DNA from 3 places in the Arthrobacter sp. fls2-241-R2A-172 genome. Region 2 is predicted to be linked to each of the others. Evidence: riboswitches for the same ligand, from Rfam matches in the RefSeq annotation. Region 2 holds a riboswitch; each other region holds the start of a gene.

Region 1 (10,531 bases), on a different contig from region 2:
GACCGTGACCGGCATGCCGGCCATGGCAAGTTCCCGCGCAGCAAGGAGCCCTGAAATGCCACCGCCCACCACCACGGCACGTGGTCCTGCGGGACGGGCTGTGGACGTTGGATGTCCGCCGCGCATGAGCCCTACTCGGCCGGAATCGAGTGGATGAGTTCCACGACGCGGGTCAGGACGGTCGGATCCGTTTCCGGAGGGACGCCGTGGCCCAGGTTCAGGACGTGGCCCGGGGCGTGGGCGCCGGCTGCGATAACCTCGCGGACATGCGCTTCCAGGATGTCCCAGGGCGCGGACAGCAGTGCGGGATCGATGTTGCCCTGCAACGGAACGGCCCCGCCAAGGCGACGGTTCGCTTCATCAAGGGGAAGCCGGTAGTCCACGCCCACCACGTCCACCCCGACGTCGCGCATGGCAACCAGGAGTTCGGACGTGCCGGTGCCGAAGTGGATCAACGGAGCACCGAAGTCCCGGACATGGTCCAGTGCGCGGGCGGAGGCCGGTGCTACGTACTTTGTGTAGTCGGCAAGGCCCAGGGAACCGGCCCAGGAGTCAAAGAGCTGCGCGGCCGAGGCTCCGGCCTCCAGCTGCGCCTGGAGGAACATTCCCGACGTATCGGCGGCCCAGTTTGCCAGCGCGTTCCAGGTCTCAGGGTCGGCATGCATCATGGTCCGCGGGCCGAGGTGGTCCCGGGAAGGCTTGCCCTCAACCATGTACGCAGCGAGGGTAAACGGGGCACCTGCGAAGCCGATCAACGGAGTCTTTCCAAGCTCAGCCACTGTCAGGCGAACGGCCTCACGGATGGGCTCCAGGGCCTCCCAGGTCAGGGTGGGAAGAGCGGCGACATCGGCAGCCGTGCGGACGGGCTTGTCCAGGACCGGCCCCACGCCAGGCACGATATCCACGCCAACGCCCGCCAGCTTCAGGGGAATGACGATGTCCGAGAAGAAGATGGCGGCATCGACATCGTGGCGCCGGACGGGCTGCAGGGTGATCTCGGCGGCGAGTTCAGGACGCAGGCACGAGTCCAGCATGGCAACGCCTTCGCGGACCTTGAGGTACTCAGGAAGGGAACGGCCGGCCTGGCGCATGAACCACACCGGCCGCCGCGACGGCTTGCCGCCACGGTATGCCGTGATCAGCGGTGAGTCCGAGGTACGTCCGTCCTTCAGCGGGTGGTTGGGGCCGAGGGCTCCCGCCGGGGCGTTGGAGGCCGTACTCTGGGATGCTGCCGAGCTAGAAGTCATGCCTTTGATTGTGCCGAAAATCCGGGGCAAAAGATAACGACAAGCTGTCACGTCTAGCCCAAAAGGAGCCGCTGTGGCGGGGATCACGCGCCCGCGTGTGGATCACCACGGCGCCATATTGTTCTACCGGGCTACGAAAAAGCTATGATGGGGTTGCTGTGGTTCTTTTCTCATTGGTGGCTACACACGCCGACATCGACCTTGAAACTGTCGCTCAGTTGAGCAACGGTTCCTCCGAGCTTGCCTCCGCGGCCCTCACGGATTCGCCCGTGGTTTCCGGTGCGGTGGTGCTTGCCACCTGCAACCGCTACGAGATTTACGGCGAAACAGGCAACGGCGCTGACATCGAAGCGGCCCGCTCTGCCCTGGTTTCCCAGATCAGTGAATTGAGCGGCCTGAACGAGCAACTCGTCTCCCGCTCCTTTGCGACCCACACCGGCCCGGACGTCACCAGGCACCTCTTCGCCGTGAGCGCCGGACTGGACTCGGCAGTGGTGGGTGAGCGCGAAATCGCGGGCCAGGTCCGCCGCGCCCTGATCACTGCCCAGCAGGAAGGCACGGCGAGCTCCGGATTGGTCCGGCTTTTCCAGGCAGCTTCCAAAACCGCCAAGGACGTCGGCGCGCAGACAGCGTTGGGCTCCCGCGGCCTGTCGATTGTCTCCGTTGCTTTGGACCTCGCCACCGACCTCGCCGAGAACGATGACTGGTCCACCAAGAACGTCGTAGTCTTCGGCACCGGCGCCTATGCGGGTGCCACCATGTCACTCCTGCGCGAACGCGGCTGCACCGCAATCTCCGTCTATTCTTCCTCCGGCCGTGCCGAGGCTTTCGTAGCCACCCGCGGGGGTACAGCGCTCGAGGCCGAAACGCTCCCCGCTGCTGTCGCCGCAGCTGACGTCATGATCGGCTGCAGCGGTTCGGACAACCGCGTGGAAGCAGCGGACCTTGCGCGCGTCCGGGCACAGTCCAATAAGCCCTTGATTGCGATCGACCTCGCCCTGACCCATGATTTCGATCCCGCGGTCGGCGAACTCGACGGCGTGGAACTCCTCACGCTTGAATCCGTCCGGCTCGCTGCACCCCAGGAACAGGCAGAATCGTTGTCCCAGGCCAGTGCCATCGTCACAGGCGCGGCGTCTTCCTTTGAGTCCGAGCGTGAGGCACGCTCCGTGGATTCGGCCATTGTCGCGCTGCGCCGGCACACCATGAACGTGTTGGACGCTGAGATGGAGAAGGTCCGTGCCCGCCACGGTTGCACGGCTGCCGCGGAGGAAGTCGAATTCGCCTTGCGCCGGATGGTCAAGCAGCTCCTCCACATCCCTACCGTCAGGGCCCGTGAACTGGCCGCCAACGGCCAGCAGGAGGAGTACGTCGCAGCACTTGAGGCGCTGTACGGCATCCAGGTTGAGCAACCTGCAGCCGCCCCGGCCGCGGAGTGCCCTGTGGACCACGGGCAACTCCGCTCCGAAAGCGCCTGACACCGCCTGCTAGGCGAAAGCGTTGACTCCTGTCAGCTTCGCTGACAATTGCCAAAGCCTGGCGGCGTCCGCCTTGTCGATGGCGTGCGCGTCCACCCCCTGGTACCTCGCCAACGGCGATTCCTTGTCCGTGGGATTGGCAACGTCGCAGTCTTCACAGTAGACACCTCCCATACCTGACAGGGCAGGGGAAGTCGCAGCCCACACCGAGGTAGCAGCGCCTTGCTCCGGCGTCTTGAATCCTTCGCGGACGTTTCCCTCCGCATCCATCCATCCCGCTGCGACCATCTCTTCCTTGGGCAAATGCCGTTGAAGTTCGGTCATGATGCCACCAGGATGAACGGCGAAGGCCCGGACTCCGGAGTCCTGGCCCAGGCGGTCCAATTCCACGGCGAAGAGCGCGTTTGCCGTTTTTGCCTGGCCGTAGGCGCGCCACTTGTCGTAGCCGCCGTCAAAGTTGACGTCGTCGAACCTGATCGGCGACAACTTGTGGCCGGTGGATGAGAGGGAGATGACGCGGGCATCCCCCGAGGCGGCAAGGGCCGGCCACAAAGCATTAACCAGGGTGTAGTGCCCCAAGTGGTTGGTTGCGAGCTGCGCCTCCCAGCCAGGACCTACCCGTTGTTCCGGGCTGGCCATGATGGCGGCGTTGTTGATCAGGATGTCCAAGGAACTGTGCCCGGCCAAATACCGCTGGGCGAATGCTTTGACGCTGTCCTGGTCAACCAGGTCCATTTCTTCCACTGTGACGGCGTCGCCGAGCCCGGCCGCGGCAAGGACTTCCTTGGCATGTTCCACGCGTCGTGCGGGGACGGTCACGGACGCGCCTGCGGAGGCCAGTGCCCGCACGGTCTCCAGGCCAAGGCCCGAATATCCGCCTGTGACAATCGCCGATTTTCCGGAGAGGTCGATCCCGTCGATAACCTCCCGGGCCGTGGAACCGTGTCCAAAACCGGAACCAATAGGGTGTTGCTGGGTCTCTGCCCGTTCTTCGCTCATGGTTGAGCTTTACAGATAACGGCCGGAACGGGCAACGCTCAGTAAACGGGCTTTTGGGGTTCCACGTCACGCACCCAGGCGAGGATACCGCCGTCGAGGTGGCTGACGCGCGTATAGCCCGCCTTCTGCGCGGCCTCCAGGACCGCCGCCGAGCGCGTTCCGGCCTTGCAGTGGAACACAATGTCCTTGTCCTGTGGCAGGTGGGACCACGCCTCTCCGGCCAGGATCCGGCCTTGTGGGATCAGCACGGAACCATCAATGCTCACAATGCTGTGCTCGCCTGATTCACGGACATCCACCAGTTCGAAGTCCCGCTCCCCCGACGCCCGCTCGGCGAGCATCGCTGCCAGCTCGGTGGCCGTGACGGTGTGGTCCTGGTCAGTGGCTGCGACGGGAGTGACGCCGCAGAAGGCCTCGTAGTCTGTCAGTTCGGTGATGGGTTCGGCTTCCGGATCCTTGGACACCTTGATTTCCCGCCAACTGCCGCCCAAGGCGTCAAAGAGTGCCACGCGTCCCAGCAAGGAACGCCCGACGCCGGTGATCAGCTTCACGGCTTCGGTCACCATGAGCGATCCAACAGCCGCGCACAACATGCCGAACACTCCGCCCTCGCCACACGACGGCACGGAGCCTGCCGGAGGCGCCTCGGGGTAAAGGTCCCTGTAGGTGGGTCCGTGTTCGGCCCAGAAAACGCTGACCTGCCCGTCGAAGCGGAAGATGGAGCCCCACACGTAGGGTTTGCCGAGGATGGCCGCGGCGTCGTTCACGAGGTACCGCGTGGCAAAGTTGTCAGCACCGTCGAGGATGAGATCATAATCGGCAAACAAATCCAGGGCGTTGGAAGAATCCAGGCGGAGATTGTGCAGGACCACGTTCACCAAGGGGTTGAGCTCGGCGATCGCGTCGCGTGCGGACTCGATCTTGGGCGTACCCACGTCCTTCACCCCGTGGATGACCTGGCGCTGAAGGTTGCTGAGGTCCACAGTGTCGTCGTCCACGATGCCCAAAGTTCCCACCCCGGCTGCAGCCAAGTACAGCAGGGCCGGGGAACCGAGCCCGCCGGCGCCTATGACGAGGACTCTGGCATTCTTAAGCCTGCGTTGGCCCACGGCGCCGATTTCCGGAATGATGAGGTGCCGGGAGTACCGCTCCACCTCGGCCGGAGTAAGTTCAGCAGCCGGTTCCACAAGGGGCGGAAGGACGGCGGGCGCAGCGGTGCGGACAGCAGCAATTGAGGCCATACCCCAATGTATGCCCGCAGATACCGCCCGGTCATATTACCCACCGGTAGAGTGGTCATAACTGCAAAGGAAAGGCGGCAGACTGTGGCTGACGGCACACGGGCAAACGATGGAGCACCCGCGAAGCAGGAACGGACCGGTTCGCCTCGATCGCCAAGGCTGCCAAGGGACGAGCGCCGCGCACAGTTGCTCAACGCAGCGTTGGAAGTCTTCGTTGCCAACGGGTTCCACGGCGCAGCCATGGACGAAATCGCAGAGACCGCACATGTGAGCAAGCCGGTCCTGTACCAACACTTCCCGTCGAAGCGCGAGCTCTACATGGCCCTGCTGGACAGCCATCTCGCGACGCTGACGGACCTGATGCTGAGCGCCCTGAACTCCACAACGGACAACAAAGAGCGTGTCAAGGCAGTCATGCGGGCCTACTACAGGTTCATTGCCGACGACGACCAAGCGCACCGGCTGGTGTTTGAGTCGGACCTCATCAACGACCCCGATGTCAGTTCCCGGCTGGAAACGTTCAACAAGACGTTCGCGGACGCCGTGGCCCATGTCATCGCCGAGGACACCAAGCTGCCGCCCCTGGAAGCGCAGCTCCTTGGCCGCGGCCTGGCCGGAATGGCGCAGGTCAGCGCGCGGTATTGGCTTGAGACAGACGGAAACCTGGACCTCGATGTGGCCAGCGATCTGATCTATCGTTTAGCTTGGCGCGGAATCAGTCGATTCCCCAAAGAGTCCTAAGCTACAAATAGAGGACTGATTCAAAACTTGATTGGCTTGGAGGCCTTGCTGTGGAAGTAAAGATCGGCATTCAGAACGTTGGCCGCGAAATTGTGCTCGAATCCGCTTTGGATGCAGACGCCGTAGCCAAGATCGTGGCGGAGGCCGTGTCCAAGGGCTCGGAATTGCGCCTCACGGATGAGAAGGGCCGCCAGGTCATCGTTCCTGGCAACGTTTTGGGCTATGTGGAGATCGGCGCCGAGGAAGTCCGCCGCGTGGGCTTCGGCGCCCTCTAGCATTCCCCCACCACCCGTCGTCCGCTAAGGAGTCTTCATGCTTTCACTCGTCGTGGTTGTTCTTGCAGCCATTGCCACGGGCTTCATTGTCTGGGCCAACGACAAGCGGCACGGCAGGTACGGCGTCGCCCTACCGGTAGGCGTTTCAACCGCTGTTGCGGCGCTGAGCTGGATTGCCTTCATCAGCGCGGGCTTGGGTTACCAACCGGGGTTCACCTGGATTCCGTGGGTTCTCCCCATCGTCATCGGAACCGCGGCAGCCGCGGCGGTTGTGGTGTACTTCGGCCGGACCCGGACCAAGCACGATACCGAGGCCCTCACCAGGGCCCTCCGGCTCTAAGCGCCACTCACAGCGATGGCCATCACCGGCGGGTGATGGCCATCGCTGGTTAATGCCCTAAAGGAACTCGGCGCGTCCCTCCATCGCGGAGGATGCCAGGGCGTGTTCGCGCCGGGGAATCCGGCCTGCCTGCCTGGCCAAACGGCCGGCAATAACAGCGTGCTTGAAGGCCTCCCCCATCTGCACCGGGTTCTGTGCACGCGTCACCGCGGTAGCCAGCAGGACGGCATCGCAACCCAGTTCCATGGCCAGCGCGGCATCGGAAGCGGTTCCGATCCCGGCGTCGAGCACCACGGGCACCGATGCCCGTGACACGATCAGCTCAATGTTGTGCGGGTTCAGGATGCCCAGGCCCGTGCCGATCGGTGAGCCCAGCGGCATCACGGCGGTGGCGCCAAGGTTTTCCAGCCGCAGGGCAAGCACCGGATCATCGTTGGTGTAAGCGAAGACCTTGAACCCGCGGTTGACCAGCTGCTCCGTGGCATCGACGAGTTCCACGGCATCGGGCAGGAGTGTGTGCTCGTCCGCGATGACTTCCAGCTTCACCCAATCGGTCTCCAGCGCCTCGCGGGCAAGTTCGGCGGTCATCACCGCGTCCTTCGCCGTGAAACAGCCGGCCGTGTTGGGCAACACCCGGATGTTGTGGTCCACCAGGAGCTGGAAGAGAGACCCGGTTTCTGCCGGCGAATAGCGCCGCATGGCCACGGTGGTCAGCTCCGTACCCGAGGCCAGGAGCGCAGCGCCCAAACCGTCCAGGCTCGGGGCACCCCCTGTTCCCATGATCAGTCGGGAACCAAAGTCGACGCCGTCGATCACCAAGGCGTCGGTGCTGGGGGCAGTGCTTGTTGTGGTCATTGTTCAGCCTCCCTGGACTGCGGTAACGAGTTCGAGTTCATCGCCGTCGGCGAGTGCTGTTGCCGCCCACTGGCTGCGCGGCACCACCTCTGAATTGCGCGCGACGGCGACACCCAGCTTGCCGCCGTCGGCCGCCTGTCCCCTGTGGTCCAGTTCGCGGCCGGTGATGGCGGTGACGAGGGTGCTGACAGAGGCGTCATCGGCCACTGCATGGTCGGATCCATTGAGTTTGATGTTCATGCGCTTTCCTTGCTGCGGGCGTGTGCTGGGACGAAGTTCCGTGGACCGGTTGCGCTGGCCGTAAAGCGGTCGGGGCGGAAAGGGGCCCACTGTGGATCGGTCGATCCGTTGATCAGTTCGCCGACAATCCTTGCGGCTACCGGTGTCAGCAGGACTCCGTGACGGAAGAACCCGGTGGCAACCACCAAACCCTCAATGTCGCCATTGGTTCCGGCGACGCGGCCAAGCAACGGCGCGTTGTCCGGCGTCCCTGGCCTGCCGCGGGCTGTTGCCTCCAGGAGTTCGAGTTCGGCGACCGCGGGGACCAGGACCTGGGCGTCGCGCAGGAGTTGGTAGACGCCGCCCGCTGAGACGGCATTGGAGGCCGTGGACAGTCCGTCCTCACGCTGGGTCGCTCCGATCACCACGGTGCCGTCGTCGCGGGGGACGATGTAGACGGGAACGCCCCGCACTATCCCCCGGACGGTGGAGGTAACGAGAGGTTGCAGGTTGTCCGGAACCCGAAGCCGGAGGATGTCACCATAGACCGGCCGCAGGGGCAGCGTGAGCCCTTCGGGCAGGCCGTCCAAGCCGGCGGCGCCCAGACCGTTTGCGACCACCGTCTCGGTGGCAAAGACCCTGGTGCCTGACTCGAGTTCGACTCCAGAGACCCTGCCTTCATCCCACAGGAGACGATGTGCCAGCGCTTTCACAGCGAATCCGTTGTCCGCCCCCGTAACCCAGCTCGGATCATCGGGAGAGTGATCCGACAGTTCGGCCAAAAGGCAGGCGGCGAGCTTGCGGGGATCCACCTGGTGGTCGGTGGGGATGTCGAAGGCACAGGAAATTTGGGGACTCAGCAAGGGCTCACGCTCCCTCGCCTCCCGGAGGGCCAATGGCTCCACTCCCAAGCCTGCAGCCTTCTGTACCACCCGGAGGTCTGCGAGCGCGCGGCGGTCGGCGGCGTCGGCACCCACGGCGAGGGTCGGCGTCGTGCGGTATCCGGCGGCGTGCACCCCTCCGGCGAGCGCGCCAACAAAAGCGGGCCACAGCCGGGAGGATTCGACCATGAGTTCCAGGAGTTCTTCTTCCTGGTAGTGCAGTTCACTGACGGGTGCCAGCATCCCGGCCGCTGCGAAAGTTGCGCCGTTTGCGGGCCAAGGGTCGATGAGGGCCACTGAGCGGCCCAGCCTGCGCAGTTGGTGGGCGATGCCCAACCCGATGATGCCGCCGCCGATAATGGCTACATCTGCATGAATGGCGTCTGCCATGTGTTCCCTTCCCTACGCCGGTATTAGCCGGATCAGGTCAAGCGGTCGGCGCTGAAGCCCTCTCAGCCGGACGGTCACATAGTCGAACGTCGCGGCTCCCGCAGTACGTGCCCAGTGTAGAGGAACTACTCTGGTTCCCATGACCCAGCCTGAATCCCTCGCCTCAGCCCGACTCTATTTGTGCACCGATGCCCGGAAGCGACAGGGCGATTTCGAAGACTTTGTCGATGCCGCCTTCGAGGGTGGGGTGGACATCATCCAGCTCCGGGACAAGTCGATCGAGGCAGCCGAAGAACTGGAATTGCTGGCCATCCTGCGGAGTGTGGCCGAGCGGCACGGACGGCTGTGGGCTGTCAACGATCGGGCCGATATTGCCAGTGTTTCCGGGGCTCCTGTGTTCCACGTGGGCCAGAAGGACCTGCCCCTTCCGGTGGCCCGTACCTTCCTCCCGGCCCCTGCCGCGATTGGACTTTCCACGCACACTCCGGAGCAGGTCAATGCGGCCATTGCCGCTTCTACCGGCGACGGCGGCCTGGACTATTTCTGTGTCGGTCCGGTTTGGGCGACACCCACCAAACCGGGGCGCCAAGCCGTTGGGCCGGACCTGGTCACATATGCCGCAGAAGCGATGAGGCGTGCCACGGAAACGACCGACGGCGCCGTGCAGCTCCCGTGGTTCGCTATTGGCGGCATCGACCTGGGCAACGTGGAACAGGTCCTTTCGGCGGGGGCCAGCAGGATCGTGGTTGTCCGTGCCATCACCGAAGCCGCAGACCCGACGGCGGCTGCCAAGTCGCTGCTGGAAGCCCTGGACTCAATTTAGCGAAAGTCGCTCACCGTGCGGCCTTGACATGGTGTGATCCCCGGAATCCGGGCTACCCTGATTTTCGTGTCACATCATCGGATTGCACCCAACGTCGACGACTCGTCGGACCAGCTCGCAGCGGCCCTCGCCGCACTCCGGACGGAGCTGGAACTCCCAGGCGACTACCCCACGGGGGCAGTGGAAGAAGCCCGAAAAGCCGTGGCGGACCTGAAGCTGCCTGAACGCGACCTTCGGGACATTCCGTTTGTCACCATCGACCCGGCCACGTCGACAGACCTGGACCAGGCGCTGTTCATAGAGCGCGCCGGTGACGGTTACAAGGTCCTCTATGCGATCGCCGACGTTCCGTCCTTCGTGGCTCCCGGTGGTGCCCTCGACACGGAGACACGCCGGCGCGGCCAGACCTTCTATGCTCCGGATGGACGCATTCCCTTGCACCCGGAAGTCATCAGCGAACATGCCGGCAGCCTGCTGGCAGAGCAGGACTGTGGCGCCTTCGTCTGGGATTTCGTCCTGGACGCGCAGGCCGAAGCAGTGACGGTGACAGTGGGCCGCGCCACCGTGCGCAGCCGGGCCAAGCTAAGTTACAAGGGCGTCCAGGAGCAGATCGACGACGGAACGGCACCGCCTGTACTGCAGCTCCTCAAGGAAGTGGGGTTGAAACGGGTTGAACTCGAACGCCTCCGCGGCGGCGCGAGCCTGAACATGCCCGAACAGGAGATCGTCCAAGCGGCCGACGGCGGCGGGTACAGGATCGTTGCTGCCCCGTCGTTGCCGGTGGAGGACTGGAACGCGCAGATTTCACTCATGACCGGGATGGCGGCAGCTCAGCTGATGCTGGACGGCAAGGTTGGCATACTGCGCACCATGCCCGCACCGGATGAACGCTCCCTGCGGCACTTCAAAAGGCAGACCACGGCCCTTGGTAAACCCTGGGACGGACGGATCAGCTACGGCGAATACCTGCGGACCCTGGACGCATCAGACCCAAAGCAACTCGCCATCCTGCACTCAGCCGGGACGTTGTTCAGGGGTGCCA
Region 2 (10,531 bases):
ATCGGCAATCTTGGGCCGGGCAGCGGACATGGCTGCGATGAGGCTGGACTTGCCGGCCGACGGGAAGCCAACCAGGGCGATGTCGGCAATGGACTTCAGTTCCAGAACAATATCGCTGGATTCGCCCTCGATGCCCAGGAGGGCAAAGCCGGGAGCCCGGCGTTTCTGCGAGGAAAGCGACGCGTTGCCGAGGCCACCCTGGCCGCCGGCGGCAGCGATGTACTCAGTACCTTCGCCCACGAGGTCAGCCAGGACTTCGCCGTCCTTGGTCTTGACCACAGTGCCATCCGGTACCGGAAGGATCAGGGTTTCGCCGTTCTTGCCACCGCGCCAGTCACCCATGCCCGGACCACCGTTGGTGGCGTGGCGGTGGGGTGCGTGGTGGTAGTCGAGCAGGGTGGTGGTCTGGGCCGACACCCGAAGGATGACGTCGCCACCATTGCCGCCGTTGCCGCCGTCGGGCCCGCCGAGCGGCTTGAACTTCTCCCGCTTAACAGAGACACAGCCGTGGCCGCCGGTTCCGCCGGATACGTGCAGGACTACCCGGTCTACAAAGCTCGCCACGTGGATCTCCTCAGTTGCTGTTGTACAGCGTTGTTGCAAAACCAGTGCGCCCAAGCGCCCCAGTCGATTGTAATGCGGTTAAAAGAACGGTGGAGCGGGCCGTTTGGCCCGCTCCACCGGTTCAGAACTTGTTTTTACTCTGCAGCTGCAGCAGCAACGATGTTCACTACGCGACGGCCGCGGCGAGTACCAAACTCAACCGCACCGGCCTGGAGAGCGAACAGGGTGTCGTCGCCACCGCGGCCGACGCCTGCACCGGGGTGGAAGTGGGTTCCACGCTGGCGAACGATGATCTCGCCTGCGGAAACTACCTGACCACCGAAGCGCTTTACGCCCAGGTACTGAGCGTTGGAGTCACGACCGTTGCGAGTGGAACTCGCGCCTTTTTTGTGTGCCATGTGAAATGCCTGCCTCTAAATTTCTGGGGAAACTGAAAAACCTGAACAGCGTGTAACGAAAGTTACGCGATGCTGGTGATCTTGATCTTGGTCAGTTCCTGACGGTGACCCTGACGCTTCCGGTAGCCGGTCTTGTTCTTGAACTTCTGGATGACGATCTTCGGACCACGGAGGTCTTCGAGGATCTCAGCCGTAACCTTGACGTTGGCCAGTTCCGCAGCTGCGGAGGTGACCTTGTCGCCGTCAACCAGGAGCAAGGCGGGCAGCTCAAGCGTGCTACCGGCTCCACCGGGGACGCGGTTAAGCGTTACGTAGTCTCCAACGGAAACTTTTTCTTGGCGGCCGCCTGCGCGGACAATCGCGTACACCACTTGGGTACTCACTTCTCTCGACGTTTATAACTAAATTTGCGTGCGGAACCTGAACCGGAATCAGGCTTGGTTCGCGCTGTGCCTCAACGCCGTGGACTTCTGAACGAAGTCCGCGAGTCATCCCATGAACAATTCCAAGGGGCATAACCCAAGTGTTGGCGTAAGCACCGAAGATCAAGATTACGCTAGTTTGACCTTCAGCTGCAAATGAGGCCGGGTCCGGAGGCTACCACGTGACTCGCGTCACCAGTTGTAACGGACTCTCCCGGCACCGTGCCCATACAGCCTACAGGGTTTGGGCACGATTAACGCGATTTGCCCTGCGACGCGCGGCGAGCCTCGCAAATTACCCGCCCGGACGCCCGACCCGAGAGGTCATGAGAAAACCCGTGGCGCGTCGAAGAAGGCAGTTTCGTAGCGGCAGGACTGGGTGAAGGCTTCCATCATGGCCTCGCGATCCGCCGGCGAGGCCGCAAGGGCCGCCGCGTCCGTGAGCTTGATCGCAGTCCTGGTTGCCTCGGCGAAGTCTTCGTCGGCGTACGTCTTCAACCACTCCGCGTATGCGTGGTCCACAGGGGAACCTGCTTCCACGTAGGCGTGGTGGAGTTTCTGGCCCACTTCCGCGTACAACCAGTAGCAGGGAAGAATCGCCGCCAGCAGCACCGCGTAGCTTCCCGATGCCGAACAGGCCAGCAAATGGTCCACATAGGACTTGGTCACGGGACCCGTTGTCCCGGACACGTCGCGGCTGCTGAGCCAGTTCCTGTGCAATTCCGACTCGACCTCCAGGCACTGCCGGGAGCCCTTGGCCCAGAACATCTGCTCGTCTTCAGTAGGAGCCAGGGCGCTGGCCCGGGCCAGGACCCGGGAGTAGCCGTTGAGGTAGATCGCGTCCTGGGCCAGGTAATAGCCGAACGCGGATTCCGGCAGGCTGCCCTTCTGAAGGCCATCGATGAAGCCAAGCCGATGGATCGCCTCGAGCTCCGCGCGTGCGAGTTCCCACAAAGTCGCTGCGAACTCGCCGGGCCTCAGACTCCGCTGGTGGTGGAAGTGGTGGATCGGCCCGCTTCCTCGTCCTACTTCCAACGCCCCGGACTGCCTCAAAGCCTCAAGCAACCAAGGCTTCACCTCCCGCAGTGAAGCTTCCCAGTCCCCCGTGCTAACCTGCACCGTGGCCAGGGCGGACGACAACGAACACCCTGTGCCGTGGCTGTTCCGGGTATCGATGCGGGGCCCGTCGACCTCGACCACGTCCTGCCGCAGCAACCCGCTCGTATTCACCAAAGCATCAGGACACGCCGTTCCCGCCAAGTGGCCGCCCTTCACAAGGACCGTGTTCCCGTACTCAGCGGCCAACCGCTTACCCTGGTCCAGCGCCGAAGCCCAGTCCGTCGCCTCCGTTTCACCCAGGAGCACCGCCAGCTCGGGAAGGTTCGGGGTCAGGAGGTCTGCCAGGGGCAAAAGCGAACGCAACGCCTTCTCAGCGGACTCGCGCAGGAGCCTGTCTCCGCTGGTTGCCACCATCACCGGGTCCAGGACCACGACGGCGGGACGCACCTTTTCGAGCCAGCTGCGGACTTCGTCGATGACCTCTGCGTCGCCGAGCATGCCGATTTTGACGGCGTCAATCTCAATGTCGTTGCTGATGGCGTCCAGTTGTTGGCGCAGAAATTCGACGGGGGGCACGTGGACGGCGCTGACGCCCACGGTGTTCTGGGCTGTGAGGGCGGTGATTGCAGCCATGCCGTAACCACCGTGGGCCGCGATGCTCTTCAAGTCCGCCTGGATCCCTGCCCCACCGGAAGGGTCGGAGCCGGCGATACTCAGCACCCGCGGTGTTGGCCTGCCCGAAGCAACCGGGTAGACAGGAGAATATGCTGCAGTCATGTGGACATCCCTTCGCCGGTGCTAACCGGACAGGTTCAACGGGTCTGGATCTCAGCCCGGCCCAACGCCAGGCACCCCGTGTCTGTCCCCCAGCCTAACCGGGAAGCAGCCCGGCCCGGGAACAGCGCTGCGTAGGGGCCCGGATATGACCCATTGACGTCCCCAGGTCTGGCCATGGACGTCCTGGACGCGCAAAAGACCCCGTAGCGACTGCCGGGGCAGTTGCTACGGGGTCCGATAAGCCGTGAGCGGATCAGAGCTCGGAAGCCGGCACGCCGACTCCCAGGATGATGGGCTCGTCTGCGGGTGCCTTTTTGGCTGGTTCCACAGGGGCCTTAGCCTCGTGGGACGAACCTTGTGGCGCCGACGCAGTCACTTCATGGTGTTCAACGCTGGTTTCGTTGGCCGCACCTTGGGCCCTGCTTGCGCTGCGGTTACGGCGACCCCGGCGACTCCCGGACGTCGAAGCGGCTTCCCGATCCTGCTCAGCGGCCCGAGCCGGGGCTGCCACCTTCGGGGCACCAAAAGCTTCGCGGACGGCAGCTGGTTCCGCTTCCGCCTCCGGCGCCGCTCCCAGGTGGGAGAATGCCTCCGCCAGCAGATCCAGGCTCATTGCCGGTTTGGCCGCCTGTGGTTCGTCCTGGTGTTCAACGAACGGCAAAGCGACTTCTTCGCCACCGAAACGCAGGACCGGGGTGGAGCGTGCTTCCCGGACTGCTGCCTCGTGGGCCGTTGATTCTTCGTCGTTGCCATGAGCTACGGGTTCGTCGGCAGCCGTCTGATGCGTTGACCGCGCCAGTTCCTCTGCACGGTGAACCTCGTCGTCGTGCAGGTGGGCAGCGTGCGCTGCAGCCGCAATGGTAGCCAACGCAGCGCGGGTTGCCTCGGCCTTTGCCTGGCGCGCAGGGTCCTGCGGTTCATGGTGCGTTGGCGAGGCCGCGGGCGCGGCCGGCGCAGACTGAACCGGAGCGGGGGCTTCGGAAACAGCCTGTCCCCCACCCTTGCCTCGGCGGCGCTTCCGTTCCGTACGGGCCGCCGGTTGCTGCTGCTGTGTCTCTGTGTGCGGGCGGTGGTGCTCAGCGGCCACAACGTTGGCACGGCGGTGTTCCACCGGCTCATCGTGTGTCACGACGCCACGGCCGGCGCAGTGCTCGCACTGCTCGCCGAAGACCTCGAGGAGGCCGGTGCCCATGCGCTTACGCGTCATTTGCACCAGGCCCAACGACGTGACTTCAGCGACCTGGTGCTTGGTACGGTCGCGGCCAAGGCACTCAACCATGCGGCGCAGCACAAGATCGCGGTTGGATTCCAGGACCATGTCGATGAAGTCGATGACAATGATGCCGCCGATATCGCGCAGGCGCAGCTGGCGGACTACTTCCTCGGCAGCTTCGAGGTTGTTCTTGGTGACAGTCTCTTCGAGGTTGCCGCCGCTGCCGGTGAACTTTCCGGTGTTGACGTCCACCACGGTCATGGCTTCGGTGCGGTCAATGACCAACGAACCACCCGAGGGCAGGAAGACCTTGCGTTCCAGGGCCTTGTGGATCTGCTCGTCGATGCGCCAGGCAGCGAAGATGTCCTGGTCCTTGGTCCACTTCTCGAGGCGGCCCACCAGGTCAGGGGCAACGTAGGTCACGTAGGCCTCGATGGTGTCCCATGCGTCGTCGCCGGAGACGATCAGCTTGGAGAAGTCTTCGTTGAAGACGTCGCGCACTACCTTGATGGTCAGGTCGGGTTCGCCGTACAGCAATTCCGGTGCAAGGACCTTGGTTGAGGAGGCTTGCCCCTCAATGCCCTCCCACTGAGCGCGCAGGCGGTTGATGTCGTGCGTCAGCTCTTCTTCCGAGGCACCTTCAGCTGCGGTGCGGACAATGACGCCGGCGTTTTCCGGCAAGCGGTCCTTAAGGATGCGCTTGAGGCGGTTGCGTTCGACGTCCGGCAACTTGCGGGAGATACCGGTCATTGAGCCGCCCGGTACGTACACCAGGTAGCGGCCCGGCAGCGAAATTTGGCTGGTCAGCCGGGCACCCTTGTGACCCACGGGGTCCTTCGTGACCTGCACCAGGACAGAATCGCCTGACTTCAGGGCGTTCTCGATCCGGCGCGGCTGGCCTTCAAGGTTGACAGCATCCCAATTGACTTCGCCGGCGTACAGCACGGCGTTACGGCCACGGCCGATGTCCACGAACGCGGCTTCCATGGAAGGCAGTACGTTCTGGACCTTGCCGAGGTACACATTGCCGATCAGCGAGTCCTGTTGTGTCTTGGACACGAAGTGCTCGGCCAGGACGCCGTCCTCAAGGACGCCTATCTGGATTCTGTCATCGCGCTGGCGGACGATCATTTGGCGGTCTACCGACTCGCGGCGCGCAAGGAACTCGGCTTCGGTGATGACCTGGCGGCGGCGGCCGGTTTCGCGGGACTCCCTGCGGCGCTGCTTCTTGGCCTCAAGCCGCGTGGAGCCCTTGACGCTGGCGACACGGTTGGACGGAGCCGTTTCGGTGATGGGCCTGGGGGCGCGGACACGGGTCACCGTGTTGGGCGGGTCGTCATCCGTGCCACCGGTCAGTTCAAGATCCTGGTCGCCGCGGCGGCGGCGACGGCGACGACGCGACGTCACGCCTTCTTCAAGAGCTTCCGCTGCCGGGGCTTCGTCGTCCTCGGACTCGCTGGGGCCCTCGGTTTCGTTCTCTTCGCGTTCGGTTCCACGCCTGCCGCGGCGGCCACGGCTCCGGCGACGACGGCGGCTGCCGGCGTCATCGAGCTCGTTGTCCGCGCTGGACTCGGCCTCTTCTTCGGCTTCCGCGGCCTTCTCTTCCACGGCCGCAACGCGCGGGACGGTGGTGAGGTCCGGAGCCTGGAAAATCATGGACGTGATGGACACGGGCTCAAGGAAAAGGGACGTGGACGCGGCCGGGGTCTCCTCAACGGGAGCCTCTTCGTCCGCAGGAACCGGCGCATCAGCAGCAGCCGGTGTTGCGGCGACTGCCTCAGCAACAGGTTCGACGGGCTGGGAGCCGGGCTCCGGCGTCGTGGTTTCTTCAGCGGCCGGCGCCTCTGCTGCTTCAGCCTTCGGCTTTGCCGTACGACGACGGCGGACCGGCTTTTCGGGGGCGGGCTCGGCGGCAGCTTCGGGCTGGCTCTCGACTGCGGCGACCTCGGGGGCGCCAGCGGCTTCCTCGCCCAAGCCGGGGAGCGGCTCCGCGGGTTCAACCTTCTTGCGGGACCGGGTCCTGCGTACCGGCGGGGCGGCCGCTTCCGGGGTATCGGTCCCCTCGACAGCTGCAGGCACTTCAGGGGTGGGCGACTCAACCGCGGGATTTTCCTTGGGCGCGGCCTTGCGGCGGGTCCGGGTGGTCTTCTTCGGCACTTCCGCTGTTTCCGCGGAAGCTGCCTCGTCATTAACGGCTACAACCTGGTCTTTATCCATATGTGGCAACACTCCTGCCCCAGCGACGCCGCCACATCCGGCGCCCGGTGGGGCAAATATTGTCAAAACCCGCAGGCGTTGACAGAAGTCGGTAGTTTGCCTTCCGGTTCGCACCATCATTGGGGTGCGGCAGCCCTGGAAGGCCGGTGGCCCTGTCCTGAAACCCGTTGTTCTGCTGCCACAACCAGGTGCCGTCCATTGTCATGGCGGGCCTACCGAGGATCACGGGATCCGGGGCATGCCCAGCTCATACTGGCGGTCTTGGGAACAAGTCACCGGACCGGATTCCGAATGTGGGTCGAAAACCGGCCATGTTCATTCTCTCACACCCCTGCACCTTCGCGGGGTAACCGCCTGTGTCGCCGCACTCCCGCTACAGGCTGGGGGCCTCCCCCAGCCTGCGGCGCTACAATCCTCCCAAGAGCCCTTCCCGCCCCGCCGGGCCACATATCGAAAAGGATCAGATCCGCGATGCCGAGCACCGCCAGGGGAAACCTGGCCAAGAATGCCTCCACGCCGGTGGAAGAACAGTCCACCGTGCACGCTGCACTGCCCAAGACCGTGCGGGACAAGCCCTTTGCGTGGCTCCTGCTGATCACCGGCGTCATCGGCTGGCTTGCCTCCGGCGCGCTGGTCCTGGAAAAGCTGGAAGTACTGAAAGACCCCAACCACGTCACCGTCTGCGATGTAAATCCCTGGATTTCCTGCGGCAAGGTCATGGAAACTCCCCAAAGCTCGGTGTTTGGCTTCCCGAACATGTTCATCGGGATTGTCGCGTTCGCCGTCATCATCACCACCGCCATGGGCCTCCTTGCCGGCGCAAAGTTCTCCCGCTGGTACTGGTTGGGGCTGCAAACCGGAGTCACCCTGGGCTTCGCCTTCGTTGTCTGGCTGTGGTCCCAGGCCCTCTACGTCATCAACGTCCTGTGCCCGTTCTGCATGGTGGTCTGGGCCGTCATGATTCCTTTGTTCGTCTGGGTGACGATTCGGAACATCTCCACCGGGGTCATCAAAGCACCGCCGGCACTGGCTAAACTGCTGGGTGATTCCGGCTGGATCATTGTGGCACTGCTCTACGTCGCCGTCGCCGCCACGATTTTCTTCGCATTCCTTCACGTGTTCGCCGGGACGTCCGGCTACTAGGGAAACACGCGCAAACTCCCGCCAGATGATGGAAAAGGCCAATGTTCGAGTCGAACATTGGCCTTTTCCGTCATCTCGGTGGGGCGTTCTTAGCCCTCGAACCAGATCTTGATCTCGCGCTCAGCGGAATCAACGGAATCCGAACCGTGGACCAGGTTCTGTTGGACCGCCAGGCCCCAGTCGCGGCCGAAGTCGCCACGGATGGTGCCCGGTGCCGCAGTGGTGGGGTCCGTAGTTCCTGCCAGCGACCGGAAGCCTTCGATCACACGGTGGCCCTCGAAGACCGCAGCGATGACCGGTCCGCTCAGCATGAACTCGACCAGGGGCTCATAGAACGGCTTGCCGACGTGTTCCTCGTAGTGCTGTTCCAGCAGCTCGCGGGTCGCGTTGACCTTCTTCAGCTCCGCCAGGGTGTAGCCCTTGGCTTCGATCCGGGCGAGGATGGTTCCGCCCAGGTTACGGGCGACGCCGTCGGGCTTGACCAGGACGAGGGTCCGTTCAATGCTCACAGTTGCTCCAATGTGGTTGGTCAGTGGTTTTCATGCCAGTTTACGGGGTTTGGGTGCCTGCTTCGTCACCGTGGGTCGCGTCCCATTCAGCCTGCTCACGGTCCCGTTGCGCCACTTCGCGGTCGATGCGCATCCCTGCCCTGATCCCATACCACCAGCAGATGGCGAAGAGGATGCCGACAATGAACATGGTGGGCTCGGCAAAGCCCGTCAGGATCAGGACCAGTTGCAAAGCCCAGCCAACTGCGATGCCCCACGGTTTGGACAACACTGCGCACGTCAGGACCAGCACAACGCTCAAGGCGATGCCCACGCCCAGGATAATCCCGGGGTCCACTTCACCCCGCTTCAGCCCGAAGACAGCCAGGGTCCCGAAGAACGCCACGAAGGCCTCCAGCAGAAGCACCGTGGACGCGAACATCACCTTGGTGGACCGACGTTTCTTCGGCATGCCCGGCCGCCATTCGCGCTGGGCCTTCGTCATCTTGGCCACGCTCAGGCACCTGCCTTTCCGAGCAGGATTCGGGCCTCTGCAACTACGGTGATCGATCCGGTCACCAGGACGCCACCGGCGAGGTCGTCGTTGGATTCAGCACGCTCCACAGCCCATTCGAGGGCGTCGTCGAGCTTCTCCGCGATATGTACGTTGTCCTCACCAAAACCGAGGTCGACGGCGAGTTCGGCCAGTTCCGCTGCAGGCACGGCACGTGCCGAGTTGGACTGGGTGAAGCAGAATTCCTCGGCGAGTCCGCCCAGGGACTCCTTGAGGGTTTTCAGGATCTCCTCGGCATCCTTCTCCCGCAGGATGCCCACTACCACCACCAACTTGCTGAAGCTGAAGGCCTCCTGGATGGCCTCGGCAGAGACCCGGATTCCATCCGGATTGTGGGCCGCGTCCACCACCACAGTGGGAGCGGTCCGCACCACCTCAAGGCGGCCGGGCGACGTCACCGTGCCGAATGCTTCCTTCAGCACCTCGGCGTCGAGCTCCTTCTCTCCCCCGCCGAAAAATGCCTCAAGGGCAGCCACGGCAACAGCGGCGTTCTCGGCCTGGTGGGCGCCGTGCAACGGCAGCAGAAGATCCTCGTAGCGACCGGCGAGTCCCTGGATGGTCAGGACCTGGCCACCCACGGCCACGCTGCGGGATTCAACGCCGAACTCAACGCCTTCGAAGCGGAAGGGCACGTCCACTTCGCGGGCCTTTTCCAGCAGGACCTGGGCCGCATCCACCGGCTGGGCCGCACTCACCAGGAAGCCGCCGGCCTTGATGATTCCGGCCTTCTCGTAAGCAATGTCCTCGGTGGTGTCGCCCAGCAGGTCCGTATGGTCCAGCGAGATCGGCGTGATGACCGAGACCTGGCCGTCTCCGACGTTGGTGGCATCGGTGATGCCTCCCAAGCCGACTTCAATGACTGCTACGTCTACCGGCTGGTCAGCGAAGACCGCAAAGCCAAGGATGGTCAGGCATTCGAAGTACGTCAGCCGTGGCTGGTTCTCCGCGACGAGCTCGTTGTCAACGATTTCCAGGTACGGGCGGATTTCGTCCCAGATGCGGACGAACGTCGCGTCCGGCAAAGGCTCACCGTCGATACTGATGCGCTCAGTGACCTTTGACAGGTGCGGGCTGGTGTAGCGGCCCGTGCTGAGTCCGTGGGCGCGCAGACCGGCTTCGATCATGCGGGCAGTGGAGGTCTTGCCGTTGGTGCCCGTGATGTGGATGATCGGGAAGGCCTTGTTCGGCTCCCCCAGCACGTCCATGGCACGGAACAGCGGCGCCAGGCGTGGCTCCATCTTGTTTTCCGGCGCCCGGCCAAGGAGTTCCGCGTAGACGCTTTCCACCGAGAATTCGTCAGTCATGATCAGGCCCCTGCCTTTGCCACGGTGACCTGCGGTTCGTCGACGCCGGCAACCAGGACTTCGAGTTCCACGGTGAGTGTCTCGGTCTTGATCAGCTCAGCGTTGGCTTCCAGGGCGCCGACAACGTCCTGCGCGGCATGAACAGAGGTGCGGATGCGGTCACTGACATTGAGTCCAGCGTCCTTGCGTGCCTGCTGGATGGCCCGGACCATGTCGCGGGCCAGTCCCTCGGCGGCAAGTTCCGGCGTGACCTCGGTGTTGAGGACCACAAAACCGCCACCGGGCAGGACGGCGGCAGCGGCAGCACCGCCGTCGGCCGACTGGGCCACCACTGTTTCCAGGGTGTATTCGTGGGGCTCCAGCTCAAGGCCG
Region 3 (10,531 bases), on a different contig from region 2:
ACCCGTGTGCTGTTGGGATTGATGTTGCTGGCCAATGCCACCAACATCCTGATCCTGAGCACCGGAGGCTACGCCGGGCTGGCACCGCTGTTCAGCAAGGAGACGAACCCCGATGCTTACAGTGATCCCTTGCCGCAGGCACTGATCCTGACATCTATCGTGATCTCGTTCGCGGTGACCGCCTTCATGTTGGGCATCATCTACCGGACGTGGGTCCTGGCCCGCCAGGACGAGATCCAGGACGACCTTGAGGACGTCCGCGTGGCCAAGACTCCGAGCTTCGACGCCGAAGACGACGCCATTGTTCCCTTGGAAACCTCGGAGTTCGCCGTAACGCCCATCACGACGACGGACCGGAGCCATCCGGAAGCCACGGAAAAGCCGCACACCAGCACCACCCAGGAAGGAGGCAGCGCGTGAATCTCGCGAGCCTGTCGCCGCTAGCAGTCCTCCTGCCGATCCTGGGTGCAGCACTCGCATTCCTGTTGATCCGGCACCACTCAGCCCAGCGGGCGGTGAGCATCGGCATCCTGAGCGCCACCCTCTTGCTCGAGTGCCTGCTCCTGGTATCCGTGTGGAACGGCGGCACCACGTCCGTAACCCTGGGCGGTTGGCTGCCTCCGTGGGGCGTCGTCCTTGTAGTGGACCAGTTCTCCTCGCTGATGCTGGTGGTGTCCACCGTGGTGAGCCTCGCGGTGTTGATCTACGCCACCGGCCAGGGCATGGCTGATGGCGACCAGGAAGCGCCGGTCTCGATCTTCCACCCCACCTACCTGATCCTGGTGGCAGGCGTGTCCAACGCGTTCCTCACCGGCGACCTCTTCAACCTTTACGTTGGCTTCGAGATCCTGCTCACGGCAAGCTACGTCCTGATGACCTTGGGCGGGACGGGGCCACGTATCCGGGCCGGCGTCACGTACGTGGTTGTCTCAGTGGTGTCGTCCGTGTTGTTCCTGGTGGCCATCGCCATGATTTACGGTGCCACTGGAACCATCACCATGGCCGACCTTGCGGTAAAGCTCGCCGAATTGGACCAAGGTACCCAGAACCTCCTGCACGTCATGTTGCTGGTGGCGTTCGGCATCAAGGCCGCAGTATTCCCGCTGTCCTTCTGGCTTCCCGACTCCTACCCAACAGCGCCGGCCCCCGTCACCGCGGTGTTCGCAGGTTTGCTCACCAAGGTGGGCGTTTACGCCATGGTCCGCACCGAGACGTTGCTGTTCCCGGGAGATACCCTCAACGTCCCCTTGATGGTGGTGGCGTTGCTGACCATGGTGGTGGGTATCTTGGGCGCTTTGGCCCAAAGCGACATAAAGCGTCTCCTGTCCTTCACGTTGGTGAGCCACATCGGGTACATGGTGTTCGGCCTCGCCATGAGTTCCGTCGCAGGCCTGGGCGCCGCGGTCTTCTACGTGGCGCACCACATCACCGTGCAGACCAGTCTGTTCCTGGTGACGGGCCTTATCGAGCGCCGGGGTGGCAGTTCGTCGATTGACCGCCTGGGTGGCCTGGCCAAACTCTCGCCACTGCTGGCCCTCTTGTTCTTCGTTCCAGCCATGAATTTGGCGGGCATACCGCCCTTCTCCGGCTTCCTTGGCAAGTTGGGCCTCCTGCAGGCAGGCGTGGAACTGGGCACACCGCTGGCCATCACCTTGGTGGTCGGCGGCGTGGTCACCAGCCTGCTGACCTTGTTGGCAATCGCCAGGGTCTGGAACAGGGCTTTCTGGCGCAAGCCCGAGGACGCTGAATACCCGGATCCTGTGCTGTTGGCCAGTGGGAACGTCGGGGTGCTCCCGCGCACCATGGTGGGTTCGACGGCGGGACTGGTGGTTTTCGGGGTGGCGTTGACGGTGTTTGCCGGGCCGCTCTTCCACCTCGCAGACGGTTCGGCCGAGATCATGCTGGACCGCTCGGCGTACATCCATTCGGTCCTGGGTGATTCGGTGGAGATTCCGGCGTTGCCGCAGAGGGCTGGTGCCAAATGAGCCGTAAACCGAACTCCTTCCGTACTGAACTGCCGCTGCTCATCTGGCTGGTCATCGTCTGGGGTGCCCTGTGGCGGGATTTCAGCCCTGGCAACCTGCTGTTCGGTGCTCTGATCGCGGTCCTGGTGGCAAAGTTCTTCTACTTGCCTCCCGTTGAGCTCAGCGGCAGGTTCAACGTACTGCGCGCCATTCCGTTCGCGCTGATCTTCCTCGCCAAAGTGGTGGCAGCGAGCTTCCTCGTGCTGTACCTTGCTGTGGTCAAAGGGCCAAAGGTGCGCAGCGCCGTCGTCGCCGTTCCGTTGCGTAGCCATTCCGACCTCATGGTGACGGCAACAGGGCACGTCATCTCCCTGATTCCGGGCTCGTTGGTGGTGGAAGTGGACCGATCGACGTCCACGCTGTACCTGCACGCGCTCAACATTTACCAAGAGGCTGACATCGAAAAGATCCGTCAGGAAGTCCAGAACATTGAAGCCGGCTTGATCCGCATCATGGGCACCCGCGAGGAAGTCCAGGCGTTGGGAGCCGAGATCAGTCCAGGCGTGAAAGGGGCAGCCCTGTGAAGGAAATCGTCCTCATGGTTACGGCCGTGATTCTTAGCCTGGCCGCTGCCGGCGCCATTGTGCGGATCGCGATCGGTCCTTCGCTGCTGGACCGGGTCTTGGCATCCGACGTTTTGCTGGCCATTCTCGGCGCAGCCTTGGCGATCGACATGGCGGTGAACCGGCACCTGAATAACCTGATGCTGCTGGTAGCGCTGGCCGTGATCGGCTTTATTGGCTCGGTGACAGTAGCCCGGTTCGTGGCTGAGCGGAGGGAACAGAGCAATGAGTCCTGATGCCACCGGCGTGGATGCCGTCATCGACGGTGTGACCGCTGTGTTCCTGGTGGTGGGAGCGCTGATGTCCCTCGGTGCCGCGGTGGGTTTGCTGCGTTTCCCTGACCTGATGAGCCGCATGCACGCTGCTACCAAACCGCAGGTCCTGGGCTTGTTCCTCATGCTGGCGGCCATCGGCCTGCAGATGCGGACCTGGTGGGTTTGGCCCGTGCTGTTGGTGGCATGGATTTTCCAGCTGCTGACCGCGCCCGTGTCGGCACACATGGTGGGTCGGGCCGCGTACCGCACCAAGCACGGCCACCGGGAGATGCTGACCAAGGACGAACTTGAGGCCGTCGTTCAGAGGGCGGCTGCGGGGCAAGTCGACCCGTAGGGTTAAAGCCAACGCGGGGTCACTTCCGGCCCATCCCAGGGGGATTTATGGGCCGGAAGTGACCCCGCGTTGCTTCAAACGGTGATGCGCTAGACGATGTCCTGGGACTTCGCGAAGCGGGCGATGGCACGCTGGGTGCCCCTGCTGGCCAGCACCTGGATGAGTGTGCTCACGAACGCCGAGATCAGGGCGAAGGTGAGGGCGGAGCGAAGGCTCGTTTCCATGTCATCGTTGCCTGTGGGCGGCTTGTTGCCTGTGGCCTTTTCCCACCCTTTGTTGACGAGTTTTGTTCCGACGAAGCCTGCCCCGAGGCTTACTCCGGCGCCGATCAGCTTGAAGAAGAGGTTCATGCCCCCAGCCTAGCCGCAACGCGTGGACCGGCAACGCTAGCGGCGGCTTTCCCGTTCCTTGAGGAAGGCGGCCAGGGAGCCTGCAGGTGCCAGCACGGGGACGACAGGGTGATCGGCCGACCATACGGCGCCGACGGTCCCGTATCCGGCGATTTCCTTGAGGAGGTAGAAGGTGGGCGGCATCAGTTTCAGGGTGCCTGCTGCCTCTGCCGCGAGGATTCCCTCCACGGGCATCCACAGGGATTGCCACGCTTCGGTTGTTTGGTGGTGGGGCTCCATGTCCGTCGAGGGCCTGGCCACATAGAAGAACGTGTCGAAACGCTTGGGCATGTCGATCGGGGTAATCCAGTTGGCCCATGGGCGCAGGTCACTGGCGTCGATGCTCAGTCCGGCTTCCTCACGGACCTCCCGGATCGCGGCTGTGAGCACCATTCCTGCTTTGGCAGCGGCATCGTCGGAACCGATGGAGCTGGCCTGCCAGTCCGCCGCATGGCTGCTGAGCAGTTCGGTGGCGTAGTCCCACCCGGAGTGGTCGGCGGGGTCCACGCGTCCTCCCGGGAAAACCACCATTCCTGCGGCGAAGTCCATGGTGCTGACCCTGTGCTGGACGAACGCCTCGAGCCCGGACGGGGTATCGCGGAGCAGGATGACGCTTGCGGCGAGGCGTGCTTCAGCCACGTCAACGTTGTCTGGGAGGCCAGAGCCGGGTTGGTCCGTCATGAAGTGTGCCCCTTCGCTTTGGATGTTGCTGGATCATTCTCTCAGGTCCGTTGCGAGGCCTGGTGTGCGTGCCAAAGCGTGGGGCAAGGGTGCAGAGTGGGCCTCGCAAAAGCGCGTTCGTTGGGTTGCGAGGCCTGGTGTGCGTGCCAAAGAGTGGGGCAAGGGCGCAGAGTGGGCCTCACAACGGTGGGGGTGGGCCGGAATGTGACCGGACCGCAGTCCCCACCGCGGAGTGCAGGTGTAAACTGAACCAGCCCAGCAGGGCAGATTTAATAACGACAGGGGAGCGCCGCCGTCGGAACCTGCAGAGATGCGGGAGCCGCGAGGGCGCTGAGAGTGCGGACAGCCGCAGACCCTCGAACCTGATCCGGTTAGTACCGGCGCAAGGGAGTCGAGCTTCTCAGAGTGTCCGGAACCGGGCGGCGCAGGCCGGCCGGGTAATCCGGGGAGCACTTTCCCCTCCTGTAACTCAGGAGGCAGAAAAATGACCACGGTAAGCGTGAAGAAGACCAGTTATAACTGGCGTGTTGTAGACATTGTGGTGGCAGCCTTGATCGCCATCGCCGGCGGCGTGATTTTCTGGGCATGGTCCCAAGGCGCCGCACTGGTATCCATCCCCATGAACGCGGCGTATCCGCCGCTGACGGGCCTGATCGCTGGCGGTTGGATGATTCCGGCGGTCCTGGGCATGCTCATCATCCGTAAGCCGGGTGCCGCCCTGTTCTGCGAGTCCGTTGCTGCCACAGGCGAACTCATCATGGGCTCCCAGTACGGCACCACCGTACTGATCTCCGGCGTCCTTCAGGGCCTTGGCGCGGAGCTCATCTTCGCCGCGTTCCTCTACAAGAAGTTCAACCTGCCCACCTCGCTCCTTGCCGGTGCAGGTGCGGGCCTCTTCTGCGGCCTCAACGACTCGTTCCTTCCCTGGGGCTGGAACATCGCCTACGAGGCAATCGACAAGCTCACTTACATCACGTTCACCACGATCTCCGGGGCGATCATTGCGGGCGCACTGTCATGGATTGCCACCCGCGGCCTGGCGAAAACCGGCGTCCTTAGTTCCTTCGCGTCGCGCAAGGCCGCTTCGGAGCCCGTCTTTAGCTGATGCCCGTCATTGAACGCGGCGGCCACGTCCGGCCTGCCGCCATCACAGCCGAGGGCTGGGGATGGCGGCACGCCGGAAGGGCCACGCCAGCCATCCAAGGCCTTGACCTCAGGATCGAACCGGGGGAGCGGGTACTGCTGCTCGGCCCCTCGGGTGCGGGCAAGTCCACGCTCCTGCATGCCCTCGCGGGGGTGTTGGGGGACGAAGAAGACGACTCGGACGAGACTGGCTCGCTGCTGCTGGACGGCGCTTCTCCCCGGGAGCAGCGCGGCCGCGCAGGTCTGATGCAGCAGGACCCGGAAACGCAGGTTGTCCTGTCCCGGGTGGGGGACGACGTCGCCTTCGGCGCCGAGAACCTGGCCGTGCCGCGGGAGGAAATTTGGGCCCGCGTCCATGAAGCGCTCGACGACGTCGGGTTGCGGACCGCTGCCGGCGGCGGACTGGCGTTGGATCATCCGACGGCGGCCCTGTCCGGCGGGCAGAAACAGCGCCTCGCGCTTGCGGGGATTTTGGCGATGCGGCCCGGGCTGATCCTGCTGGACGAACCAACGGCCAACCTGGACCCAGCAGGGGTCCTTGAGGTGCGGGACGCAGTGGGCCGCTGCCTCGACAAGACCGGAGCCACCCTTGTTGTGGTGGAACACCGCGTGTCTGTGTGGAAGGACCTGGTGGACCGGATTGTGGTGTTGCAGCCAGGATCCGGCGGCAACGGCACTCCGGGCGTCCTGTTGGACGGGGCGCCGGAGCAGGTCCTGTCCGAGGCCCGGACCATGCTGATGGCAGCCGGCGTCTGGGTTCCCGGATACGTCCCGGCAACCCGTGCCCGGCGCACTGAGACCTCCGCCGCGCAACTGCTTCTTGCCGCCCAGGATGTGGCAGTCTCGCGAGAAAAGCCCCGCCGAAAGGGATTCCGGACCATCTCTCCGGTTCCTGTGCAATCCGATGTCAGCGCCCAGGTCAGGGCGGGCCAAGCGCTCACCATCACTGGTCCGAATGGTGCCGGTAAGTCTACGTTCGCGCTCACGCTGGCCGGCCTTTTGGCGCCGGTGGACGGCAAAGTGAGTGCCGCCGTCGAGCTTTCAGAAGGGGCCGGGATCGACCCGTTCAGGTGGAAGGCTGACCAGCTGATTTCCCGCATCGGGACCGTATTCCAGGAACCCGAGCACCAGTTCGTCACGGGCAAGGTGCTGGATGAGCTGATGTTTGGTCCGAAGCACCTTGGCCATGGCGAGGAACGCGTGGACGAACTGCTGGAGCGGTTGCGGCTCACGCATCTGGTGAACGCGAACCCGTACACGCTGTCCGGCGGCGAGAAGCGCAGGCTTTCGGTGGCCACGGTGCTCGCCGCGCATCCCAAAGTCCTTGTCCTCGATGAGCCCACGTTCGGCCAGGACGCGAACACCTGGGCCGAGCTGGCGTCGTTCCTTTCGGAGTTGCTCGACGCCGGAACGGCTGTGGTCTCCGTAACCCACGACCAGGAGTTCAGCGCCGTGCTGGGCGGCACGGAGCTGCGCCTGGACCCCGCGGCACGTGCAGCAAGCCGCCAGGAAGCCGGTGCAGCATGAGGGACGCATTGAACCTGCGGGGTAATCACGCCCTGCTGACCACAGCGAACCCGCTGGCCAAGTTCGTCGCGGTCTTCCTGATTTCGCTGGTGCTGGCCCTCTCCATCGACTGGGTCTCAGCATCAACCGCGCTCGTTGCCGAGCTGGCGCTGTTCCCCCTTGCCGGGCTCACGCTGCGGCTTTTGTGGCAGCGGGCCTGGCCGTTGATCATCGCTGCGGCGATTGGTGGCTGGAGCACAGCGATCGTGGCGGCTGACAGCGGCGCTGTACTGCTCGACGTCGGACTCTGGTCCATCAGCGAAGGTTCCCTTGAGCTCGGGCTGGGTTTCATGCTGCGCGGCCTGGCGATTGCCCTTCCGGCGATCCTCCTGATGACCTGCACCGACCCAACGGACCTGGCCGATGCCTTGGCACAGAAAGCGAAGCTGCCGCACCGGTTTGTCCTGGGATCCCTCGCTGCCATGCGCTTGGTGGGCCTCATGGCCGAAGAATGGCAGACCATTGGCATGGCCCGCCGTGCACGGGGTGTCGGTTCGCAAGGCAACCCGTTCCAGCGGTTGAAAGCCACCCTCGGCCAGAGCTTCGGGTTGCTGGTCCAGGCTGTCCGGCGGGCTTCGCGGTTGGCTGTGACCATGGAAGCGCGGGGCTTTGGCGGCGGCCAGCGGACGTGGGCGCGCGAATCCACGTACTCGGTGCTGGATATCTGGGTGGTCCTTGGCGGAGTGGTCATCGCAGCGGGTGCTGTGCTGGCCGCCGTGGGCGCCGGGACGTGGAGCTTCGTCTGGCGCTAACGGGCGGCGCGGTCCTGGACTTCATCGAATCCCGCCCGGGTGAGGAAACCCAGCTGTGCCTCCTTTTCCGCGAGCTGGACGATGGGTCCAAGTTCGAAGCATGTTGCCTCGAGGCGACGGAGGGCCTTGGCGTTGCGGGCATCGGGTTCCACAACGATCCGGTCCTTGCCCGGCAGGGAAAACATGTACTTGATCAATGACGTGGCCAGCCGGGGCGTGAAGTGCGGGATGGGGCGCGTGGCCGGAGCCAGCAGCAGGTGCATGCCGATGTCTTCCTCGCGGGCGGGGTACGCCTCGCCCACGGGGTCGTGCATGGGCTCGTAGGTCTGGAACAACGCCAGTGCCTCCCCGTCCAGGGTCACCAGGAACGCGTGGTGTGTCTCCAGTGAGTCCAGGAATTCGTAGATGCCCAGGACCTCCTCAAAGGTGTGCTCGGTCATTCCCCAGAACCTGGCGCGCGGCTGGGTCACCCACTCAAAGACAAGCCCTAAGTCCTCGTTGGGGACCAGCGGGACGATCCGCAGGGCGCCCCATCCTTCGAGTTCTTCGGAGTAGACGGTGGTGCGGGCGGAGAAGTCCGGGGCGGTGGTGGTCATGGCTTCCTTCGGGTGCTGGGTATTCGGGTGCGACTGGGTGCAGAAGTGTCAGGGTTCGTCTTTGCTCAGGACCGACCAATCCGTGGCCACCGTGGCAAGCTGCCCGGCGGTCCACAGGGGCAATTGGTCGGCGAAATGCTGGTGGCCCGGTGTTCCAGCGGCGCCGAAGGGAACAATCCACCGGCTGTTCCGGCGCTCGGCCAGGTCCCAGACATAGCGGGCCACAGGGCCGCGGAAGCTCCGGTCATCCATGCCCGGGAGGCTCTCAGTGCACAGCACGCATCCGGTGTCACCGCTGAGGCCGGCAGTTGGCGCGGCGTCGGCAAGGGAACCGGGGAGGAGATGAACGGCCAGAAGCTTATGGCGGTCACCCCATGAAGCTCCGTCCAGAAGTGCCTCTTCCAGCGCCGCGTCTTCAAGACTTGCAGCCGCTTCCACTCCAGCATCGATGCCGAGCTCCGAACCTCGGAGCAGCAGCGTCTCAAGGGCGAAACCGACCCGGGAGGGAACGGACAACCACGGCCCGAATAACGGTGAATAGCCTGCGGGGTCGTTCAATGCAGCAAGGGATGGGTGCTTGGCCAAGCGTTGGACCAAGGCACCCCTCCACCCGGAAAAAAGGGCAGCCGGCTTGCTGCCGGCATCCATCCGGCCATCCCAGCGAAGCAGTCGTGAGCGCACTTCCTTGGCCTCCCGGGACAGGTCAGCGGGATCCAAGGCGGCCAGGATCGAGCGGTACAACGGCCATGGACCCAGCAGAGTATCCATGTGGATGGCCTGCATGTGGTCGGGAGCGAGAGGGCCTTCAACCGCTTCAAGCAGCTCGCGGATCCGCGCGGCCCGGTATGCCGGTGCGAACTCCATGGCGACGGCGTCCCCACCGCCTGCTGCGCGGTCATTCGCGCTGACGGCGAACGTTTCAACCGCGGACCGGGGAAGGATCACGTATTGCCCGTCCCACGCATGGCGGGCTGAGTACGCGGGTGCGGGCAGGCGACGGTTGGCGGGATTCCGCTGGGGGACGAGCCCGGCGACAAACTGCGTCACGTTTCCGGACGTGTCAGCGGCAATCACACTGTTGACGGGTTCCACCCATGCATCCAAGGCCGCTTCCACCGCGGAGACGCTCCGGCTCCGCAGCAGCGGCAGGAGGGCCTCAAAACCCAGCCGCCCCTCAACCCGCGCGGGGAACCGCAAACTCAGGGCGCCGCCGTCGGGCGTTTCGGAGATGACAGGTCCGCGGGCGGTCTCAATAATGTCCACGGACACGGACTCACCGTTGCGGACGTGAATGGTTTCCAGATTCACTACGACGGTTTCCCAGCCTTCCGCGCCCCGTGCCTCGATGCGCTCGCCGGAGTAGTCGGTGACCCGGCGCAGCTCTTCCTCGAAGAGGTCCTGGTAGTCGGCCATGGCGTTGGTGACAGCCCACGCGGTGTGCTCTGTCTGGGCGAAGTGCGGAAGGCCGGGAACTCCTGGAAACGCGAACCCGACGGCGTCGAATTCCGGGCAGGCGAGCCGCACCTGCTGGTACACGCCGGGCAGTTCCATGAGGCGGTGCGGGTCACCGGCAACCAGTGGCAAACCGCTCACGGATACCGAACCATGGGCCGCCCAGGCGTTGCTGCCGGACCACACCGGAGCTTCGATACTGAACAGGCTGACGGCATCCTCGCCGAGGGTCCTTGCGACGTGGGCGCGGAACAACTTGTTGGGGAACGTGGAAAAGAGGATGTGGTGAACCAGGAAGACGCCAAGGGGGGTCCAGGGATTCCACGGCTCGGGGCTGCTACCCGACTCGGTGAATTCCGGGCTGTCCCGGAGGCCGTCGGCCAGTGCGCGGTTGACGCCGTCCACGTACTGACCACACCAACGTTGGGTGTCGGCGTCGAGGTTCTCGAAGCAACGGCGGGCGGTGTCATCCAGCCGTGCCTGCCGGGCGAACCGGTCCCAGGCCACCGCGTCTGCGCCAAGTACTTCCGCTGTGCGCCCCTCGGATCGCCAGCGCTCCAATTCGATCTGCCAGGACCGGTCAATCGCGGCATTGTGGCCCTGCATGAAGGCCAGTTCATTGGCAGATCCGGCCCAGAGATGCGGGATTCCCCACGTGTCCCGGTACGTTCCCGGGCCGCCTGCCGGACCGGATTGTTGCGTCGGGGCAGGCGTCATCTTCTCGATCACTTTCATACTTAGGTTAGGCTTACTTAA

The links. Region 2 has a riboswitch for thiamine pyrophosphate ahead of thiD (bifunctional hydroxymethylpyrimidine kinase/phosphomethylpyrimidine kinase). Riboswitches for the same ligand answer to the same signal wherever they lie in the genome.
Region 1: it holds a riboswitch for thiamine pyrophosphate, as region 2 does, so the genes downstream of both, thiO (glycine oxidase ThiO) here and thiD (bifunctional hydroxymethylpyrimidine kinase/phosphomethylpyrimidine kinase) in region 2, are expected to answer to the same signal.
Region 3: it holds a riboswitch for thiamine pyrophosphate, as region 2 does, so the genes downstream of both, QRM57_RS17385 (ECF transporter S component) here and thiD (bifunctional hydroxymethylpyrimidine kinase/phosphomethylpyrimidine kinase) in region 2, are expected to answer to the same signal.

Annotation. Positions count from the first base shown of each region.
Region 1 is NZ_JARVTB010000004.1:587,535-598,065, reverse strand. It holds gene hemG (protoporphyrinogen oxidase) at 1-126, opposite strand, end outside; gene hemE (uroporphyrinogen decarboxylase) at 132-1,247, opposite strand; gene QRM57_RS10960 (glutamyl-tRNA reductase) at 1,406-2,725, shown strand; gene QRM57_RS10955 (SDR family NAD(P)-dependent oxidoreductase) at 2,735-3,724, opposite strand; gene moeB (molybdopterin-synthase adenylyltransferase MoeB) at 3,763-4,965, opposite strand; gene QRM57_RS10945 (TetR/AcrR family transcriptional regulator) at 4,972-5,706, shown strand; gene QRM57_RS10940 (DUF3107 domain-containing protein) at 5,757-5,981, shown strand; gene QRM57_RS10935 (hypothetical protein) at 6,019-6,321, shown strand; gene QRM57_RS10930 (thiazole synthase) at 6,379-7,176, opposite strand; gene thiS (sulfur carrier protein ThiS) at 7,180-7,416, opposite strand; gene thiO (glycine oxidase ThiO) at 7,413-8,666, opposite strand; TPP riboswitch at 8,659-8,778, opposite strand; gene thiE (thiamine phosphate synthase) at 8,806-9,489, shown strand; gene QRM57_RS10910 (RNB domain-containing ribonuclease) at 9,556-10,531, shown strand, end outside.
Region 2 is NZ_JARVTB010000002.1:500,532-511,062, forward strand. It holds gene obgE (GTPase ObgE) at 1-564, opposite strand, end outside; gene rpmA (50S ribosomal protein L27) at 699-962, opposite strand; gene rplU (50S ribosomal protein L21) at 1,025-1,333, opposite strand; gene thiD (bifunctional hydroxymethylpyrimidine kinase/phosphomethylpyrimidine kinase) at 1,709-3,220, opposite strand; TPP riboswitch at 3,211-3,309, opposite strand; gene QRM57_RS05190 (Rne/Rng family ribonuclease) at 3,474-6,650, opposite strand; gene QRM57_RS05195 (vitamin K epoxide reductase family protein) at 7,122-7,793, shown strand; gene ndk (nucleoside-diphosphate kinase) at 7,883-8,302, opposite strand; gene QRM57_RS05205 (DUF4233 domain-containing protein) at 8,343-8,795, opposite strand; gene QRM57_RS05210 (bifunctional folylpolyglutamate synthase/dihydrofolate synthase) at 8,798-10,159, opposite strand; gene ileS (isoleucine--tRNA ligase) at 10,162-10,531, opposite strand, start outside.
Region 3 is NZ_JARVTB010000013.1:17,404-27,934, forward strand. It holds gene QRM57_RS17350 (Na(+)/H(+) antiporter subunit C) at 1-420, shown strand, start outside; gene QRM57_RS17355 (Na+/H+ antiporter subunit D) at 417-1,985, shown strand; gene QRM57_RS17360 (Na+/H+ antiporter subunit E) at 1,982-2,548, shown strand; gene QRM57_RS17365 (MrpF/PhaF family protein) at 2,545-2,823, shown strand; gene mnhG (monovalent cation/H(+) antiporter subunit G) at 2,813-3,196, shown strand; gene QRM57_RS17375 (DUF4235 domain-containing protein) at 3,286-3,546, opposite strand; gene QRM57_RS17380 (NUDIX hydrolase) at 3,583-4,266, opposite strand; TPP riboswitch at 4,537-4,673, shown strand; gene QRM57_RS17385 (ECF transporter S component) at 4,751-5,371, shown strand; gene QRM57_RS17390 (ABC transporter ATP-binding protein) at 5,371-6,936, shown strand; gene QRM57_RS17395 (energy-coupling factor transporter transmembrane component T family protein) at 6,933-7,727, shown strand; gene QRM57_RS17400 (GNAT family N-acetyltransferase) at 7,724-8,323, opposite strand; gene QRM57_RS17405 (penicillin acylase family protein) at 8,372-10,504, opposite strand.